2 regions of the Pseudoalteromonas sp. MTN2-4 genome follow, and region 2 is predicted to be linked to the other one. Evidence: riboswitches for the same ligand, from Rfam matches in the RefSeq annotation. Region 2 holds a riboswitch; the other holds the start of a gene.
What was found. Region 2 has a riboswitch for lysine ahead of dapA (4-hydroxy-tetrahydrodipicolinate synthase). Riboswitches for the same ligand answer to the same signal wherever they lie in the genome.
Positions count from the first base shown of each region.

Region 1: it holds a riboswitch for lysine, as region 2 does, so the genes downstream of both, lysC (lysine-sensitive aspartokinase 3) here and dapA (4-hydroxy-tetrahydrodipicolinate synthase) in region 2, are expected to answer to the same signal.

Region 1 covers NZ_BTGK01000003.1:420,114-427,871, reverse strand. The annotation lists gene ACGHEH_RS10750 (ATPase) at 1-495, opposite strand, end outside; gene ACGHEH_RS10745 (hypothetical protein) at 492-1,043, opposite strand; gene ACGHEH_RS10740 (hypothetical protein) at 1,030-2,292, opposite strand; gene nhaD (sodium:proton antiporter NhaD) at 2,441-3,688, shown strand; lysine riboswitch at 3,819-3,992, shown strand; gene lysC (lysine-sensitive aspartokinase 3) at 4,074-5,420, shown strand; gene ACGHEH_RS10725 (sodium-dependent transporter) at 5,614-6,936, shown strand; gene ACGHEH_RS10720 (DUF642 domain-containing protein) at 7,506-7,758, opposite strand, start outside.
Region 2 covers NZ_BTGK01000005.1:55,473-63,230, forward strand. The annotation lists gene ACGHEH_RS13210 (hypothetical protein) at 13-1,068, opposite strand; lysine riboswitch at 1,252-1,444, shown strand; gene dapA (4-hydroxy-tetrahydrodipicolinate synthase) at 1,559-2,443, shown strand; gene ACGHEH_RS13220 (2,3,4,5-tetrahydropyridine-2,6-dicarboxylate N-succinyltransferase) at 2,455-3,195, shown strand; gene ACGHEH_RS13225 (PLP-dependent decarboxylase) at 3,195-4,400, shown strand; gene ACGHEH_RS13230 (succinylglutamate desuccinylase/aspartoacylase family protein) at 4,409-5,521, shown strand; gene ACGHEH_RS13235 (phospholipase A) at 5,670-6,683, shown strand; gene ACGHEH_RS13240 (bifunctional GNAT family N-acetyltransferase/hotdog fold thioesterase) at 6,956-7,758, opposite strand, start outside.

The DNA.
Region 1 (7,758 bases), on a different contig from region 2:
AATATCACCATCAAATTGCGTTGCGCCACCAATGAGTAGGGCATTTAGCTCTTGTGCTTTTAACTCGACCGCTTTTTTGCCTTTGCTCTCAAGGTGATTGAACAGCTTGGTATATTTAATAATACTTTTGTCTTGCGTGAAGTCGTTTAAATCTAGCTTACCCGGGTAGCAGAAAAACTGGTGGGCATAACCTGCAATCTTGCCTAAACCTGCAACACCGATGACGACATCACCGTGGGGTAGATTGGCTTCAAGTAAAATGTAACTTTGATCGCTTGAGAAGTAGAATTTACGTGTTTCTTCTAAATCGTGACCATCCCATTCAGTTAAACGCAGGTCGTTGATCAACGGAAATTGCAGCGCATTAATCACCGAGCTTTTACCAGTATTGTTCGGCGCACAAATAGAGGCACTCTTATTTAGCGGGATCACACATTTTGCATAGCCCGCCGTATTTAACAGTGCAAGCTTACTTAATCCATATAACTTACTCATACTTCTTCCTCGAGTTCGTCAAAGTTATTATCATTTACTTCCATTAATGCATCTATATATCTATAAACTGGCGCGAGTAATATAAAGCCTTGCTCAACTTCTTTAGCCAGCCCTAAGCGCACCATGCGTAAATACACGTCTTTGCGAAGTTCTGAGCCTGAAAAAATTTCGAGCTGGTCAAACAGATGTTTATTCATTTGTACCAACGTTTGCATTAGCTCTAAGTCGCCGATGTTATTAAATAGGGCACGAAGGGGATCTTTACCTTGGTTAGCATAATGCTCGATAAGAATATAGATAGTTAATGCAATGGCACGAGAAATCTTCCCCATGTTTGGAGTGCTCTCGTCACTACCTAAATAGTAAAAGCCTCGGGGATCATGAATAAGGTCATGGCCTAGCGCAGTAAATAAGGCTTGGTAAGCATCAATGTTTTGGTCTAGTTGCTGCCATAAGGTGGTGTCTTGCTCGCTGATGTGATACCCGCTAACCAATTTTTTATTGATGGCTTGTAATTCTGATAAATCAGTTAAATTAATGTTTGTCATTCTTTTGTTCTTGCTTGTTGGCGGCATTAAATGGATACAGTTTGAATGTCTGTCCCGAAATAGAAACGCTTGTACGCTGTTCGTCCTGTTGTAATTCGAGATCTGTATCGTTGATTAACTTTTGATATAAAAACAGCATTTCATCGGCTTCGAGATCTGGGTACTGTTCAGATAAGAAACCTAAAATCGCCGTTCGTTTTTTGCCTGTTTTTGCGAAAGTTGTTCTTACATTATTGTAATCTGGAATATTTGGGCTTTGATAGGCTGGTACGTCGGTTTGATCAGGGAGTTCGTATTCGTCATGCTCAAATTCTACTAGGCTTGCCATATAGGCAACCATGTGGCGTTGTTGGCCTAATGAAAAACGTTGAATATCAGAGACAAACTCAGGCTGTACGGCACTAATTGTTCGATCAACGCCGTTTTTACGAATAAGACCTAGAACTTTAGATGCCTGACGGGTAATCAGGTTGTTACGTCTTAGTTCTTCTCGCAATGGCATCAGCATATCAGCACTCTTACGCAGACTTTCTCGACCAACTAGGTGCATATCAAGAATACGAGTACGAAGTTGTTCTAGCATGCGCTTATCAACACTTCCACGGCCAAAGAGTTCAATGTGTTCTATCTGAGCACTAATTTGCATTTCTATGCGGTTAAAGCAGCGATGAAAGTCACCTCGAATATCGACCATTTCCAGCATAGGCTCAATATATTCGTCGAATGCCTCTATCACGGCTTTATAACGTTTTTGAAGTGAAACATGGCTAGTATCAGACTTTGCTTGCTCTACAATGTTAAAGATGGCGTTTTCATTGTGTTTAAACAGCTTGACGATTTTACGCACTCGCTCGTCCATAATGCGGCTAAAGCGACGTAACTCAGTAAAGTCTCCATCTTCACCGGATTGTGCTAGGCGGTTACCGAGTCGTTCCAGATCAGTAACCAAAACCGTTATTTCTGCAGCGAGTCCTAAGTCTTCTTCTTGCAATAAAAAACTGATGAACTCTGCAATCGCTCTGTTGATTTCTAATTGTGACGATTTAGCCAGTGGTATGATTATTTCCTGATTTAATAATTTATTAGTTTCCTTGAATATTTTGTCACTTTTCCAATGAGGATTTTTGTTTTTTATGATGTTTTGAACGTCTTTGATGCTGAAATCAGTCATTTTGAAACGTTTAAACAAAAGCTCAATGGCAGACCAGTGTTCAGTGAGCGTATTTAAAACTTTATTCGCTGGGATCATATTTTTCCACTTTGTGTCTTTTTTGTGAAAAAAGACCGTATTTTATACTTATATTGATAGCTTACATATACCTATAATGCTAGAATCTGCGCCGACTTACGTTACCCACCATTTTTGTTAATTTTTAAACACAGGTTGTTTACGCATTATGGTTACTACTATAATCCTAACACTGATAGCGATAGCTTTTGTGCTCATCGTTATAGAGGATATAATCCATGTAAACAAGGCCAAAACTACACTTTTTTTTGGTACTTTATGTTGGATTATCGCCTTTATCTCTCCGATACATGGTCAAAGCCCAGAAAATGTGCAACATGAGCTAAACCACAACATATTAGAGATAGCAACCTTGTGGCTATTTTTAATGGCCACCATGACTTTCGTTGCTTATCTAAACTCTAAAGGCTTTATACAAAATATCGTGCACCGTGTCATGCCATCACAAATCAGCGAACGTAAACTCATGTTCCTGGTTGGCATTGCCGCTTTTGTATTTTCGTCAATTTCAGACAATATTACAGCAACGCTCATTTCATTAGCTGTTGTTATGTCGCTGAAATTAGACCCAAAGAAGCTTATTAAATATGCAACTTTAATCATATTTAGTGTCAACTCAGGAGGAGTATCATTGATCACAGGCGATGTGACAACACTTATGATATTTCTTGCCGATAAAGTAACCATTCCAGACTTATTATTGCTCGTGACTCCAGCGATTGTGAGCGTAGTCGTGTTGGCTACATTGCTGTCTTTTGGCATGAATGAAACGATTGTGTTTGAAAAAGAACAAACACGTCGGATTGAGAAAACGGATGTAACAATAGCGTGTATTTTTGCATTAACGGTCTTTTCAACTTTATTCTTGAGTGTTGAGTATCAAGTGCCACCTTTATTAACCATGTTATTTGGCTTGTCTCTGATGTTCTTAGTTGCTCAGTTCTTAATGCGTAAAAAAGACGTAAACCGTAAAATTATTGACTACATTCGCGAGATAGAATACGACACGCTGCTGTTCTTCGTTGGTATTTTACTTGTGGTAGGTGCACTAAAAGAAGTGGGTTTCTTAGTTAAATTCACTCAGTTGTATGATTACCTTAAACCCGAGTATGCGAATTATATTGTTGGTATTATGTCTGCAGCAGTAGATAACGTGCCTTTAACTGCGGCACTTTTAAAAGCTGATATCACTATGTCTACACAGCAGTGGCTAATGTTTACCTATGCAACGGGGGTTGGTGGTTCAATGCTAATCATCGGCTCTGCCGCAGGCATTATTGCAATGAACAAGGTTAAAGCTCTTACATTTGTTAGCTACTTACGTATGTTCTTTTATCTACTTATAGCTTATTCAGTAGGTTATGTAGGTGCTTATTACGCAGGCATGATGATTTAGAAGCTTTAAGTACAAATTAGTTAAAACAGTACTTGACACCTAGACGTCTAAAAGTTACTTTTTAAAAACCCGCACAAACTTGCGTTTGTGCGGGTTTTATTTTGCCTAAGTTCAGCTTAGATTACGCAAAATAAACAGAAGAGGCGCGAAACTTAGGTAGCTGGTTTGAGGTGACGTATACCGATGACAGTCAGTGAGGGAAGTGTTCGCCGAGAAGAATTTCAGTACGTCGCTGTTATTTTTCGGTTTACGAGGCTGAATCCTCGGAACTGTCACCGATTTATGGTGGAGAGCTTCTGGCAATGAGCATATCAAATCTATCCGTATATTCTTGCCGAGTTCTCCTTATTGATGTTGAACACACAGTGTTCATAAAGGAGATAAAATGACTTCCCAGTTCACAGTTGCTAAGTTTGGTGGTACAAGTGTCGCCAATTTTGAAGCAATGCATCGCTGTGCACAAATTATTCATGATGATAATCAAGTACGTATTGTAGTAGTGAGTGCCAGTGCAGGTGTTACTAATCACCTAGTGACACTAACTCAGCAAAAAGCTGATTTAGCAGAGCGTAAAACTCTGGTTAAAGCTGTACTTGATATCCAGGACGCCATTTTAGAAAAACTGACACTAGATGCAGACTTAGCAATCGGCTTCTCTCAGACAATTAGCGAGTTTGAACAGCTTGCTGAACTACCTGCGTTAAGTGCACAGCAATGTGATGAAATGCTTAGCTTCGGTGAGCGACTATCCTCTTTTCTATTCACTCAAGTATTACGTAATCAAGGGGTTGCTGCTGATAGGTTTGATGTACGCCAAGTACTTAAAACTGATAACCAGTTTGGGAAAGCGACGCCTGACGTGAGTGCAACTGCAAACGCAGCAGAGCAGCATTTATTGCCACAACTTGCAGACAAAGTATTAGTAACACAAGGTTTTATTGGCAGTGATACGTATGGGCAAACAACCACGCTAGGCAGAGGTGGTTCAGATTACAGCGCCGCATTATTGGCGGAAGCGATAGGTGCACAAAGCGTACAGATATGGACAGATGTTGTAGGCATATTCAGCACAGATCCTCGTTTATGTAAAAAAGCGTCACCGATTGCTCGATTGAGCTTTGATGAAGCGGCTGAAATGGCCACATTCGGTGCAAAGGTATTACACCCAGCAACCATTTTGCCTGCGAGTCGAAGCGGTATAGCGGTCTTTGTTGGTTCTAGTCGCGAACCTCAAGCCGGTGGTACTTGGATTGAAAAAGAAACCGAATCAAAAGCTGGGATCAGAGCTGTAACACAACGAAAGAACCAAATACTGTTGACACTTAAAAGCCCAGAAATGTTGTTGGCGAGTGGTTTTTTGGCACGCATTTTTACCATTTTAAGTAAATATAATATCTCGGTGGATTTGGTCACTACTTCTGAGATCAGTGTTGCCATCACACTTGATAATGCATTGAGTTCATCTAGACCTGAACTTGATCAAGCGTGTTTAGAAGAGTTGAGTGAATTCTGTCATGTAACTGTAGAGACAAATCTGACCTTGGTTGCCCTGATTGGTTCTGAGATCCAGCTTCGTCAACACGAAGTGAATTTTATGAATGTACTTAAAAACTTTAACATTCGATTAATTTGCCATGGTGCAAGTAAACACAATTTGTGCTTTTTAGTTGAACAAAGTGAATCAGATAACGTTGTTCAGTCGATACATGCGCAACTGCTAGAAGCGTGTTAAGAAGGCGTTTCATTGTTAAATTCTATCAAGCGAGCTGAGCATTAATACTCAGCTCGCTTTTTTAATGCAAATTTTTGATAGAAAGTGTCAGTACCATAACTATAAACTCTATGTTATTAAACTCAGTTGCTTCGCAAAGGGTTTTAACTTGCGTATACTCACGTGTCTATAACAAAAACATAAAGATATCAAAATGGCTCAATTGCGTGATGGCTTTCAAAGTCGCCTAGGCTTTGTTTTGGCAGCAGCTGGTGCTGCTGTAGGGCTTGGAAATATTTGGGGCTTTCCTACCCAAGCTGCAAACCATGGTGGTGGTGCATTTTTATTAGTGTACTTTGTGGTTATATTTCTTTTGGCATTACCAGCTTTGTACACTGAGTTGTACATAGGTCACCAAGCACAATCTAATCCAGTTAAAGCACTTAAACAAGCATGGCAGGATAGCAATCCTAAAGTGGGTGCTGCTGCAGGTTATGTTGGCCTATGTGGTGCCATTGTGATGTTAAGTTTTTATTCGATCGTTGCTGGTTGGATGCTGTCCTTTTCACTTGAACCACTTGCAAGGCTATTAGAACTAAATAAACTCGCAGAATTCTTAAAAGGTGACTCAACATTGCGGAATTTCATTTTCACCCCGCTTATGTTGTTGCTTACTGCCAGTATCATTTTGCAAGGTGTTAAGTCTGGTATAGAGGCATGGTCGAGAAGATTAATGCCCTTATTATTGTTATTACTTATAGGTTTAATTGGTTATATGGCAACGCTTGACGGTGCTATAGAAGGCTTTAAGGCTTATTTAGTACTAGATTTTTCAAAAGTAACAGATCCTGATTTGGTTATTGCTGCTATGGGTCAAGCTTTCTTCTCACTTTCATTAGGGGTTGGCTGCATGATGATCTATGGCTCGTATTTAAAACCAAATGAAAATTTACCTAAATTAACTGCGAGTGTTGCCTTGCTTGATACTGGTGTTGCTTTTCTTGCAGGTTTATTAATCATTCCTGCAATATTTGTTGCGCAGCAAAGTGGCGTTGAGGTTTTTCAAGATGGTAAACTGATCGGGGAAGGCCGCTTGATTTTTGCTGTATTGCCAGAGCTATTTATGAATATGGGGCAAATAGGCCTATTTGTAGGTCTAACCTTTTTCGTACTTATGTCTATTGCTTCATTAACTTCTACAATATCTTCTACTGAGATACCCGTTTCTTTTTTAGTGGAAAACCATGGTTTGAAACGAAAAAGTGCCACAATTTGGGTAACTCTAGTGATTATGTTGGTTTCAACGACGATTATACTTAATTTTGAATGGCTATTTGGTTTGATTATCAGTGTGTTCACACAATATCAATTACCTTTAATGGGACTGTTCTACTTTTTGACAGTCGGCTGGATGTGGCAAAGAGGCAATAAGCTTTTAGAAGCAAGTAGCGGTTTCCATTATTACTTTGCGCAATATGTTCGTTTTGTATGCCCTGTATTAATGACTGCGGTATTTGTAAATGTAGCTTTGAAATAGGTAATACGATTAAGTAAAGCCAAGCAAGTTTGTATTAATCACAAAGCCCTTAAACATAAAAATTTATAATTCAGCCCTGACATTTGTTGGGGCTTTTTTATGTTTATTAATTCATTAAAGTAACCAATTAAGAATGTTAAGCCCAAACTTGAATAACCTAAGCTGTAAATAAAAAATTAAATGACAGCGGCTAATCTTAATTAAAACGGCTTGCACTCACACAAAATAGATCTGTAAATTCTCTTTATTTTTCTGAAGATTATAGTCTGATGGCGTAGATTTCTTTTTAAGCAATGTTACTGGGTTTATTTCAAATAGATTGAGGTTGAAACTGATCCAAGTGTAGAGGAGTTTAAACTGCTGTTAGCAGAACCAAAAGTAATAGGCTTCTTTGTGGAACTGAAGTTAAAGCTACGAGTTGCAGTTTATCAACCTTTAAGGATAATTAGGGCCTTTTTACATAATTAACAAACTCTTTATGCTCGATAGATAGGGTTTTGAAAGGAATTTTAAGGTAGATTTGGCGCAAAAAAATAGCCAGTAAAAACTGGCTATTTTCTAATGAATATTTAGTTGCAGTAGTTGTCTACAAACGTTAAGTCATTAATGTGTTCAGGTGCATCCATCACATAGGTTGCAACCGCTGTCTGAGGATTTACACTGTAAATTTTTGCGTTTTCTCCTGACACACGACCTGATACGTATAGAGCACCGTTGTCAGAAATTGCCAAACCAGATGCCCAATTAATTCCGTGATGGCCGATTAATGTCAGCGCCATAGTACTGTCATCTATCGTGTAAAGAGACTTACCAGTTAACACA
Region 2 (7,758 bases):
CTCTTATTTCGTTTATTCTGTCATCTCATCAACTATGGTCACTGTGCATCTATCACATTGCAACCCGGCATTTAATAGCGCTTCTAGTCTTCTTAATGCAAGGTGATTCATTCTTTTATTCATCAGCTGAATAAAAATCAGGTTATCTTTGGTTACATTGTACTTGCCACTTAACAGCTCTTCGGCCGCCTCTTTTAACTTAACGCTACCGTCTGGGTCTACAGGGATTTTAATGCCATTGGGTAGATAAAACGAAACAACCTCAGCTTCTCCGTTGGGGTTAGGGAAAAGTATGATTTTGTACCCATCAGGAGTGTTAAAGTGAAGCGGTCGGTTTGCCCTAATAGTCACTTTTTGGGCTTGTGTATAATCTACTTTCGCCTCAAGACCAGCACTAATAATCCCTTCAATACCTGACTCTACATTGCCTGCTATCGATTCTGTGGTAGAAATTAGCAACTCGATCTCTTTTACTCCCGAGAACATACCAATACTGACCATAAAATCATGGCAATTTTGCCTCATGTTCCAAGCCTCTCGCGCTAACACATGAATACCTGTCGGCCCGCAAGCAGAGTCATAATCTATATACCCATTGGAGTCTCTAATAACCTCACTTCCCGAACCATTAACAGCCCCTTTGTTGCCGTATTTTTCTATAAATTGCTCGGTTGCCACCCTAGGTGAAACGGCACGCTCTATGTCTGCCTTTGCGGCACCATAAATGCCAGTCTCACTTATCATGCGTATACGCGTTACCGGATAGAACATATCATGACCATCTGGGCCTTCTGCCCATTCTTGGTCTTTATATACGTGAAATTTAAAATGCGTCACCGTATTGCTGGTGTCAGATTGGATTACATAGTTGAGTATGGCACTGTCACTGTCTGACAGCGCCTCTGATGCGTCAGTTTGTGCTAAAAAGCGACTATATTCACGTTGCTTGCTAACTTGACTGCATAAGGCCGAGCCCGTGTCCCAACACCCTATGACTTCTAGTTTATCTTTACCGAATGATAAAAACGATATAAACAATAGAGTTGATATAAGTAATTTACTGGTCATATTTCCTTTCCTTATTGAATAACCAACTAATAATTTTACAACAAAATTAAAATAAATGTAACAATTACACTTAAAAATCAAACAAACGTTGATTATAACGAAGATACTTGACACCTAGACGGCTAAAATGTTTCAATGCCGCCTCACCCTATTTGAGCGCAGTGGAGCATTGACTCGGCTGCCAGGGCTGGAAGAGGTGCGTTATTCAGGTAGCGCGGTTGAGGAGAGCAAACTCCATTGATGCCGTAGCGAGGGGAATTAACGCCGAGAAGCAAGCGTATTTGCTAGACGTTTACTTCGGGCGACTGGGCTGAATCCCAGCGACTGTCACCAATTGCGCAAGGCGCAAGAATTTTGGTGGAGAGCTTCTGGTCTTAGAATAAATAAGGCCAGTTTGCCTTATCTTTTTTAAGTCCATTGCTCTTCGAATTTTAATTGTTCGAAGTATGGACACCCTCCTTACTCCGAACATGCTATAAGTTCGGTAGAGATGAAATCACAATACGATTTATCCAACTATCCTTTATGGACAGCTTTGGTGACGCCTTTTGACGCGCAAGACCAAGTTGACTTTGACACACTCACAACACTCGTTCGTCAGCAAGAACACGCTGGCAATGGCATTTTGTTGCTTGGTAGCACAGGTGAAGGCTTAGCCCTTACCCTGCCTGAACAACAAGCGATTGTTGAATTTGTTTGTAACTTGACCCCTAACGTCCCCCTTATGGTCGCGGTAGGTGGTATCAACTTACAAGAACAATTAGCTTGGGTTGAGTTTTGCAATCAGCACCCTATTCACGCTTACCTACTTGGTTCACCGCTTTATGCTAAGCCGGGTGTAATTGGTCAGACTCAGTGGTTTGATGCATTACTTAACGCCACTGACTTACCTTGTATGCTTTACAACGTACCGGGTCGCAGTGCCGTCGAAGTGTCACCACAAGTACTAAAGAATCTTGCACACCACGACAACTTATGGGCGTTAAAAGAAGCCAGCGGTGACATCAGTAAATTTGAGCAATTCCGTGAAGCTGCACCTGAACTGGCTATTTATAGCGGCGACGATGGGTTGATCCCCTACTTTGCTCAGGCAGGCGCAAAAGGCCTTGTCTCTGTTGCAGCCAATGCTTGGCCAGAGCAAACCGCTGAGTTTGTGCGTCGCGCTTTAGCAGGTACTTATCCGAACTTATTCACCACCTGGACGCAAGCTGTAAATAGCTTGTTTAGTGTCGCCAACCCAATTCCTGTGAAAGTGCTCATGCACCAACAGGGAACTCTGGCAACACCGAATCTTCGTCCTCCTCTTACGCACCTAGAACTGCAATGTAATGCAGCGATTGAGCGTGCAAACGACACAATTTTATCTTGGAATTAAGGCAGTAAAACATGAGCTGGTTAGAACTATTAAACAATTTAGAAAACGGTAGCGTACGTGCGGCAACTCAAGACGAGCAAGGCAACTGGCACGCCAACGTGGAAGTAAAACAAGGCATTTTAGAAGCATTCAGAAACGGCACGAACGTTGAGTTCCCAGGTGGCTTTGTAGATAAAGACAACTTAGCACCACAAGGTTTCAATGCAGAACAAAACGTACGTATGGTACCAGGTGGCTCAAGTGTACGTCGCGGCGCCTATGTGGCCTCAGGCACCATCATTATGCCACCAGCGTATGTAAACATAGGTGCATTCATCGATGAAGGTACTATGGTAGACAGCCATGCGCTAGTTGGCTCATGTGCACAAGTAGGTAAAAACGTTCACCTAAGTGCAGCTGTGCAACTAGGTGGTGTATTAGAGCCTGTTGGCGCTAGCCCAGTTGTGATCGAAGATGATGCGTTCATCGGCGCTGGTTGTGTGATCGTTGAAGGTGTGGTTGTTAAGAAAGGGGCTGTACTTGCACCAGGTGTCCGTTTATCTGCAACCATTCCTGTTTACGACTGTGTGAACGAGCGCGTCTTAGAAAAAGGCGAGCCAATTCCTGAGAATGCGATTGTTATTCCGGGCTCTCGTCCGTCTTCAAGTGCATGGGGCCGCGAGCAGGGCTTAAGCATGTCATGTGCTTTAATTGTTAAATACCGCGATGAGCAAAGCGATGCGTCTTTAATCCTTGAAGAGGTATTACGCTAATGAGCTTTTTGAGCACACAGCTACGTCAGCATATCACTGCGATCAGTGAGCAGAACGACACACCGTTTTTTGTCTATGACCTAGATGCGTTATACGCGCATTTGAAACCACTGACAGAGCAATCTGTGGTGAAGTTATGGTATGCAGTTAAAGCCAATCCACTTTCTAAGGTGATCCAAACTTTAGATAAAGCGGGCTTCGACTTTGACGTAGCAAGCAGTGGCGAACTTGACCAAGTATTGCGTCAAGGCGTGGCTGCTAACCGTGTGCTCAACACCGGACCTGCTAAATCTAAAAAGCAGATCCAACACTTTTTGTCACAAGGTGTACGCACTTTTGTGGCAGAAAGCTTAAATCAAGTAGCTTGGTTAAACCAAGCTGCGACAGAACATCAGGTGCAGTTGCGCATTCTACTGCGTGTGCAATTGCGCTGGCCCGATGGCGAAAAGAACCCACTTGGTGGTGACAGCTTAACACCATTTGGTTTAGGGCTTGAAGAGTGGCAACAGCTGAGTATTCAAGACTATCCTGCACTTAACTTTGTTGGCCTGCATATTTTCCAATGGGGCAATATGCTTAGCACCGAAAAACTGGCAGAGCTGTGGTCGCAAATGGTCGCGCCACTGACCGATTTGGCAGCGCAACTCGGATTTACATGCCAAATTTTAGATTTAGGTGGCGGTTTAGGTATTCCTTACACTACCGATGCTGATCGCCTCGCTTGGCCTAAATTAGTCGATGCACTGGCAACCATTAAAGCCGCGGCTGGGGTTGAAGAACTGTGGATGGAGCTAGGCCGTTATGCGGTAGGTGAAATCGGCCATTATGTAAACCCTGTGGTTGAGCAAAAGCTTAACTATGGTGAGCACCAGCTTATCGTCGCAGGTGGTATTAATCACGTATTACGCCCTGCTGTGACAAACCAAGCTTTTCCGGGTGAATTATTACGCCAATCTAGCGCACCATCACAAGACTTCCTAGTACATGGTCCATTGTGTACCGCACTCGACAGCTTGGGTAAGCACTCACTACCTGAAGATATTAACGAGCACGACTGGGTGGTATTCAGTCAATGTGGTGCTTATGGGTATACCGAAAGTATGCCGTTCTTTTTATGTCATGAATTGCCTGCTGAATACGTGATTGAGCAAGGCCAAGTTGTCTGCGTGCGTGAAAGCCAAAACGCCGCAAGTTATTTAGTGTAGGTGCTCCCATGAATACAATTACTCAAGAACATATTCAAGTTGGTGAAATCGCCAATGGCTTACCTTTAACCATTCCTGTGTATCGTTTACAAGGCAATGGCAGCGGCCCTAAAGTGTATATTCAAGCCAATATGCATGGCGCAGAAGTGCAAGGTAATGCGGTTATTTACCAATTGCTTGAGCAGCTAAAAACACAAACACTGGCTTCAGACATCACCTTAGTGCCTTATGCGAATCCGATCGGTTGTAATCAAAAGTCGGGGGAGTTTACTTTAGGTCGTTTTGATCCGATCACCGGCACCAACTGGAACCGCATGTATCACGATCACAGCAAGTTGATCGAGTCATTTGTAAGCGAACATTTAGATGCGCCAGAAGATGAGATCAAAGCAAAGTTCCGCGCTCTGCTTGTTGATCAGACCCAAGCATTTCTAGATCAACCCGCTTATCGCGTGAATACCGGCAAACGGATCGCTGTGACCTTGCAGCGTTTAGCGCATGAAGCTGACATAGTGTTAGATCTTCATACCGGTCCGATCTCAGCAAAGCATTTGTACTGTCCGGAATATGCGAAAGCCAGTGCGAGCTACTTTGACATTAAACACGTGCTGTTGATCCCCAATGAATTTGATGGCGCGATGGACGAAGCGACTTTTTGCCCTTGGTGGCAATTAAGCGAAGCCTACAAAGCGCAAGGTCGCAATATTCCTGTATGGGTTGAAGCTTTCACCGTTGAACTTGGCTCACAAGAGAAAATCGATCTAACCGAGGCGAAACTCGATGCCGAAAGTATCTTAAGTTACCTAAACCACAAGCAAGCGTTTATCGATGCTGAGTTTACGCCTAAGCCTATTACCCGCTATGCCTGTATGCTTGATGACTATTTGGCGTTTTATGCCCCTATGGGTGGCATGGTCGAGTACAACGCCGAACTAGGCAGTCATATAAAAGCCGGTGACACCATTGCGAAGATTTTACGCATGGAACAATACTTATCAGAAAAGCCATTACATGAAATCACGTTAGATACAGATGCCATCACTATTTTGCATTTTGCTTCGGCCAGCGTGAATCAAGGCACTGAACTCTATAAGTTCTTCACAAACTATTTCGAGCTGTAAGGCTTCACCTTATTGCGTGAGAGTAAGCACCTTTTATTGAGTGTCGCTTACTAAGGTATGGCGGCTTTTGCCGCCCGCCTTTTTACTACTTTTTTATTGTGATTATTGTGTATAATTTGTGCCACCCTCTCACAAGCAAATTGCACTTATGATCAAATATGTTCTTGCCACTTTTGGTTTATGTTTCTTATTTTCTCCGACTAGCTACGCTCAACAAGAAGACAAGCTCGATCTCGTTAAGCAATGCGTACTCAACGAGTTAATTTCGGCCGACGGTGACACCAAAGTCGCTGATGTTCGCGAAAAGTGTAGTCAGCTAGCAAACAAGCCTTTTAGCTCTCTCGATAAACGAATGGCAAGAGAGCGCGTTACGCAAAAAAACCGTAATGTACTGACACCGCATAACCGCAACTATATTTTACCTGTGTCTTACATGCGCAATCCAAATAACCGCCCCTTCGACGGCCTCAAGGCGATCACCGAGCAAGAGGGCGAATCGCTTGATAACTTTGAAGTGAAATATCAGTTATCATTAAAAGTACCGGTTTATACCGGATTTTCGGACCCAGATCAGGCTATTTATACCGCCTTTACATTGAAATCTTATTGGCAATTTTATAATAAAGACATCTCCTCACCTTTCCGTGAAACCAATTACGAGCCAGAAGTATTTTGGGTTAACTTTTTAGATGATGAAAATGTCCTTTGGGGAGATGAGATGGCCCTAGTGCTGGGCCTTTCTCACCAATCCAATGGCCGAAGTCAGCCTAACTCACGCTCTTGGAATAGAATTTATGCCAACTTCATTTGGGAAAACCGAGGGTTTGTTTTTAGTTTTAAGCCTTGGTATCGATTGCCTGAAGACGACAAACCAGATGTTTTAGAGGCAGAAGGCGACGACAACCCAGATATATACAAATATATGGGCTACTTTGAGTTTAGTGGCGTGTATCGTCAGGGCGATCATGAATTTGGTTTCATGGTGAGAAATAACCTTCACAGCGATAATCGCGGTGCTTTACAGCTAGATTGGTCATTCCCGCTGTGGGGTAGGCTCAGAGGATATGCGCAATACTTTAACGGCTATGGTGAGAGTATGATTGATTACAATGCCGATATACAACGTTTTGGTGTGGGTATATTGCTCACCGATATTTTGTAATACCAATCCTCTTAATTAAGCAGTCTATTTTGAGACAAGAAAAACTAGTCGATAACGCCGCTCACGCGTCCTGCTATCGCCGAGGTACCTACATCCATGTAGGCAAGGCGGAAATTTTGCTATTTAGTTATTCTAAATAAGAAATTTTCAACGAAGTTAGCGTCAGTTTTAGTACCTCAAAATGATTAAGTATTATTGAGGATTGGTATAACTTCTACCTAATAATAAAAAAGCCAAGCGAGTAGCTTGGCTTTTAATATCTAACGCTTTATTTAGCGAAGCACAACAAAGCAGCCTTCAAACTTGGCAACCAGTTTATCGCCATCGTACACATTCACTGGTACATAGTATTTCGCTTTACCTTCAGTTTCTAACTCAAGCAATTTGCCCGAACAATCTGCGATAGTCACAGTCGCACTTGGTGCCGTTGTGAGTGGCTTAAGGTATTTGATTTCAGCATCAGCTAATACAATGTTACCTTCAAGGTTGAGCTCTTTAAGCGCCAAATAGGTCGCGCCCCACCCTGTCAGGGTCGCCATGCTGTATACCGAGCCTGCAAACATTGAGTTATGTAAATTTAAGTTCGCTTTTAAGTCTGCTTTAGTTGAAAACTGCCAGTCAGTGTAGCTTTCAACTTTAATACCCATCGCATCACTGATTGGAATAGACTCACGCCATGTGTTTTGCAATACCTGCGTCCAGTCAGGGTGGCGGAACCAACCTGGCTCACAAGGCTTTTGCTTGACCATTTTCCAGTGCTGTACGTCACCGTATGCAAGGTGGGCTTTTTCTAATACGGTATAACCATGCTTCTCATAAAAAGACAGCGCTCGTTCACGGGCAAATAGTACTAGTTCATCAGCATTTTGCTGCCAAGCTACCTTTTCAAGTTCATGCAATAAGCGGCTACCTAAATGTTGACCACGGTGCTTTTCATCTACCGCCATATAACGCACTTGCGCTTGCTGCTGATTATTGAAGTGCAAACGTGCAACGGCTAATACATCTCCGTCGTTATTCTTAATATAACGATGCTCCGCTTCTTGCTCTAAATCGTCTTGCTCAGAGCCGCGAG